2 regions of the Pseudoalteromonas sp. APC 3691 genome follow, and region 2 is predicted to be linked to the other one. Evidence: predicted binding sites of a transcription regulator. Region 2 holds the regulator's gene; the other holds the start of a gene.
The links. The regulator FliA, encoded in region 2, starts transcription of late flagellar genes. The targets are predictions, from matches to a motif close to CTAAAGNTNNNNNNNNNNNNGCCGATA.

Region 1: QL998_RS02635 (VC2046/SO_2500 family protein) is a predicted target of FliA. The motif match lies at 1,344-1,370, and genes of this name have one in related genera.

What each region holds. Positions count from the first base shown of each region.
Region 1 covers NZ_JASDCB010000005.1:1,053-3,455, forward strand. The annotation lists gene QL998_RS02630 (DUF6172 family protein) at 300-602, opposite strand; gene QL998_RS02635 (VC2046/SO_2500 family protein) at 782-1,309, opposite strand; tRNA gene QL998_RS02640 (tRNA-Tyr) at 1,422-1,506, shown strand; tRNA gene QL998_RS02645 (tRNA-Tyr) at 1,556-1,640, shown strand; gene QL998_RS02650 (SprT family zinc-dependent metalloprotease) at 1,736-2,403, opposite strand, start outside.
Region 2 covers NZ_JASDCB010000006.1:29,385-31,787, reverse strand. The annotation lists gene QL998_RS03305 (MinD/ParA family protein) at 1-739, shown strand, start outside; gene QL998_RS03300 (RNA polymerase sigma factor FliA) at 766-1,476, shown strand; gene cheY (chemotaxis response regulator CheY) at 1,517-1,900, shown strand; gene QL998_RS03290 (protein phosphatase CheZ) at 1,918-2,403, shown strand, end outside.

The sequences.
Region 1 (2,403 bases), on a different contig from region 2:
GAAATCCCACCCTCAAGCACAGTATTGGTCTGACTAAGTATAGGGCGTTGCGCTATTTTGCACGCTGACCCACCAATACTGCCGAAACAGGTTACGGTTAGTTGTGTACCTCTAACTTCTTATGGCTTCCTTCAGACCCCACCGTTGGCCAGTGACGCCCTTGCCATTCAGATTATCTTCCCCTTAGTCAGGGTGATAAGGCATCTTTCAGCCTATCGGGTTTGCCAGCTTCGCTGGGCAAACAAAAAATGAGCCACTTGGGCTCATTTTATAACTTTGAATACTTTATTAGTTAAGTATTATTCGTCATCATCTAAATCTAATTGCTGACGTTGAGCAGGTCGAGCTAAAATCTCTACATAGAAAGAGGTCAAACCTTGCTTTTCAATTTCGCCAATTTGGTTACTTAATTCAGCAACGTGCACAACTTGCGCATCTTCAGCTGTGTTACCAAACTTACAGTCAAATGCCCAATAGTCAGCATCTTCAGGTAGCGTTTTATTACGCTCTCTTTTCAAATATTTTTTCACTTCGTGCTTTGCAGCATCAACCATACGAGGGTATTTGATTTTCTCGTGATTTAGCGTGAATGTTTTCTTCATTACGTTCCTAATTACCTTGGTTTAATGATAATGGCATTTCATGTCATACCATTTGACGCCATTATAGCAATTGCATTTAATTTTTGGATGCTTTTTTTTCATTAAATCAATTATTAGCAAATATATAAAGCAGACCCGTTATAAAGCATATATTAACTGATGATTATTACAATCATATATCACACCGCAATAAGCTGAAGTGGTTGATGTATTGCATCACTATTTAGGCTGTCGTAAAAAGCAACTGCATTTATAGGGGGATTCGCTAATTGTGTTTGTTCGCTTTTAATTCTTCTTCTGACAGCAAGCTCACAGTTATCTATTATATTAAGTGGAATATGCTTATCATCATTTCTAATCGCAAGTGGTTCAGGGCTTAAGCATTGCCTTAACTTAATACTTGTCATACCACAGCGCTCCCCTTCTTGAGATATTAATGAGGCATTAAACTGTCCAACCAACATATTGTATTCATCAGGGGCTAAAAGTTGCTTTGTACCTGCGCCAAATTGCTTTCTTAATGCCTCTTCTTCTATAACTAAATTATCTATTTCAGTTTTTGGTAAATGAAATTGGCTAAAGTCGAGTGCGTCATGTGACAGCATCGCTAATAATAGAGAAAATTCGCCACGGCGATTTTCATGCACACTATTATTGAGCCTACTGTTTAACTGACTCTCTGTGATTAACAAATCATCTATTTGCATAGTCTTTAGTCGATTGTGGTAACTGATAGATATTTATCGGCTTTATTTCAATTTTCTTTAGCTTTTTTCTTTACTTAAATACGCAATTTGCTATTATCAGCGCCGTTGCATTGGAGGGGTTCCCGAGCGGCCAAAGGGATCAGACTGTAAATCTGACGGCTCAGCCTTCGCTGGTTCGAATCCAGCTCCCTCCACCACTTTTCTTACCGCTAAGTTAAGTGGGGCCAAATGCAATAAAATTAGTGTGGAGGGGTTCCCGAGCGGCCAAAGGGATCAGACTGTAAATCTGACGGCTCAGCCTTCGCTGGTTCGAATCCAGCTCCCTCCACCACTTCTCTACTATTCCTATATTCCTATATTCCTATATTCCTATATTCCTATATTCCTATATTCCTATATTCCTATATTCCTATATTCAGGTTAACTTCAAAACACCCATTGTAAACTCATACTGTTTTTCTTTAGCCATGTTGATGATGCTTTATAATTAGGAAAAAAATGCTTAACGTGTTGCCAAAAAGCTTTGCTGTGGTTTAAGTGACGTAAATGCGCTAACTCGTGGACAATCACATAATCAATAGCATGATAAGGCGCTCCGATTAAGTGCAAATTAAATGTTAGCTCTCGCTTACTATTACAACTTCCCCACTTTCGCTTATAAATAGCTACTTTTAGACTCGTAGGTAATTCTTCACCCATTTGTGCGCAGAAGTACGCTAAACGCATTTCTATATATGCAGTTAGTTGCTCTTTTAAATATTCTTCAAGAAGTTGCTGATATTTTTGCGAAGTATTTTTAACGCGCGAAGAGTGCGTAATAAGCAAGCTGTCGTTACTGTTTATTACTTCGGACTTAGTACCTTGCTTAAACTCTATGTTTTCAATGCTATCAAAGATTAAAATTTGTTTGTCTTTGAGCGGGCTTTGTCTGCTATCAGCAATATTGTGCTGTTTAGTTAATTGAGCATTTACCCACACCTGCTTATCAAAAAGCCATTCTTGAATGTGTTTATTACTAACAAACTGAGGGGCATATACAGTCACCTTCTTGTTATGTACTTTAATGGCAACCGTTTTACGTTTTATACTTTTCT
Region 2 (2,403 bases):
TCTAAATACTGCTATAGCACTAGGGCAGCAAGGTAATAGAGTACTAGTACTGGATGCTGACTTAGGTTTGGCAAATTGTGATGTGATGCTTGGTTTACGTGTAGAGCGTAATTTGTCACACGTTTTGTCTGGTGAATGTGAGCTTGACGAAATTTTAGTTGAAGGTCCTGCTGGTATTAAAATTGTACCCGCTACATCGGGTTCGCAAAGTATGGTTGAGTTATCACCATCGGAGCATGCTGGACTAATTCGTGCGTTTAGCGAATTGAATACCGAATTCGATATTTTAATTGTAGATACAGCCGCTGGTATTTCAGACATGGTGCTAAGCTTCTCACGAGCAGCACAAGATGTAATGGTTGTAGTGTGCGATGAACCAACATCAATAACCGATGCTTACGCACTTATTAAAGTATTAAGCCGCGAGCATGGTGTTTATAAGTTCAAAATTGTTGCAAATATGGTCCGCAGTATGCGTGAAGGTACTGAATTGTTTGCAAAACTATCTAAAGTTACCGATCGCTTTTTAGATGTGTCAATGGAGCTAGTAGCAACGGTTCCTTATGACGAAAATATGCGCAAAGCAACGCGTCGTCAAAAAGTAATAGTAGAGCTCTTTCCAAATTCGCCAGCCGCTCTTGCGTTTAAAACGCTGGCAACAAAAGCAGTTAAATGGCCAATACCCAACCAACCATCTGGGCATTTAGAGTTTTTCATTGAGAAACTAGTAAACGGTTAATTATGACAACACTGGTGAATAGAGCTATGGGATATCAATCAACACAAAATTTAAATGTGATTGTTGAGAAGCATGCATCACTTGTTAAAAAAGTGGCATGTCATCTAATTGCTCGATTACCACCTAGCGTTCAACTTGATGATTTAATTCAATCAGGAATGATAGGCTTAATAGAAGCTTCGAAAAACTTTGATGCAACAAAAGGCGCAAGCTTTGAAACTTTTGCAGGTATTCGTATTCGCGGTGCTATGCTTGATGAAATGCGCCGTGGTGATTGGGCTCCTCGTTCAGTTCACCGTAAAAACAGGCAAGTTGCAGAAGCAATTACTGAGCTCGAAAGTAGTCTGAACCGCGAACCAACGGACATAGAAGTTGCTGAAAAACTTGAAATTTCGCTCAATGAGTACCATCATATTTTAAATGATGCGAATACGAGTAAAATATTAGGCATTGAAGACCTTGGTGTAGATGAGGATGTTATTACTCCTGTAGGCCAAGATTTAGCACAAGATAAACCTTTTAATAATGTTAAAAATGATAGGTTTAATGAGTCTTTGCTAAGTGCAATTAAGTCATTACCAGAGCGTGATGCAATGGTGCTTTCTTTGTACTACAACGATGAAATGAATTTAAAAGAAATAGGACATATACTCGATGTAAGTGAATCGCGTGTAAGTCAGATACATGGTCAGGCGATGATTAAGCTTAAAGCTAAAATCAATGACTGGATAAATTAGTAGTAAGTAAACAAAGGTTAATACCTCACTGGGGGATGTTTTGGATAAAAACATGAAAATTCTTGTAGTTGATGATTTTTCAACGATGAGACGCATTATAAAAAACCTGTTACGTGACTTAGGTTTCACTAACGTTCAAGAAGCTGATGATGGGTCTACAGCTTTGCCTATGTTGCAAAATCAAGTGTTTGATTTTGTAGTTACGGATTGGAATATGCCTGGAATGCAGGGTATTGATCTTTTAAGAGCAATACGTGCAGACGAGAAGTTAAAACATATCCCTGTATTAATGGTAACGGCAGAAGCTAAAAAAGAACAAATAATAGCTGCGGCGCAAGCTGGCGTGAATGGTTATATTGTTAAGCCATTTACGGCTGGAACATTAAAAACTAAATTAGAAAAAGTATTTGAACGCTTAGGCTAATGATGGGGGAGAGGCTTATGCCAGCACCAGCTGCGCCTCAAATAACGTTAGAACAAGCTCGTCAGCTCGTTGTTTTTTTAGAAAATGATGAGCAAGACAAAGCAAATCAGTTGATTTTAGAGGCTGCTTCTAAAGAGCAATCTGAATTATTTGCTGAAGTTGGAAAGTTGACTCGTCAACTGCACGAAGCTCTTAAAAGTTTTGAGCTTGATACTCGCTTAACTGATATAACGACAGATGCGATTCCAGATGCTAAAAAGCGGCTTAATTATGTTATAGAAATGACAGAAAATGCGGCTAATAAAACAATGGATGCAGTGGAAGCGAGTCTTCCTATAGCCCAACAGTTAGCGGACGAAATATCTCATATCAAACCGACATGGGATCGTTTAATGAGCCGCGAGATTGAGCTTGGTGAGTTTAAGCAACTTTGCCATAGCATCGATAAGTTTATGAACAACTCTCATCATAAGACTGATGAGCTTCAAAACTTAATGACAAAT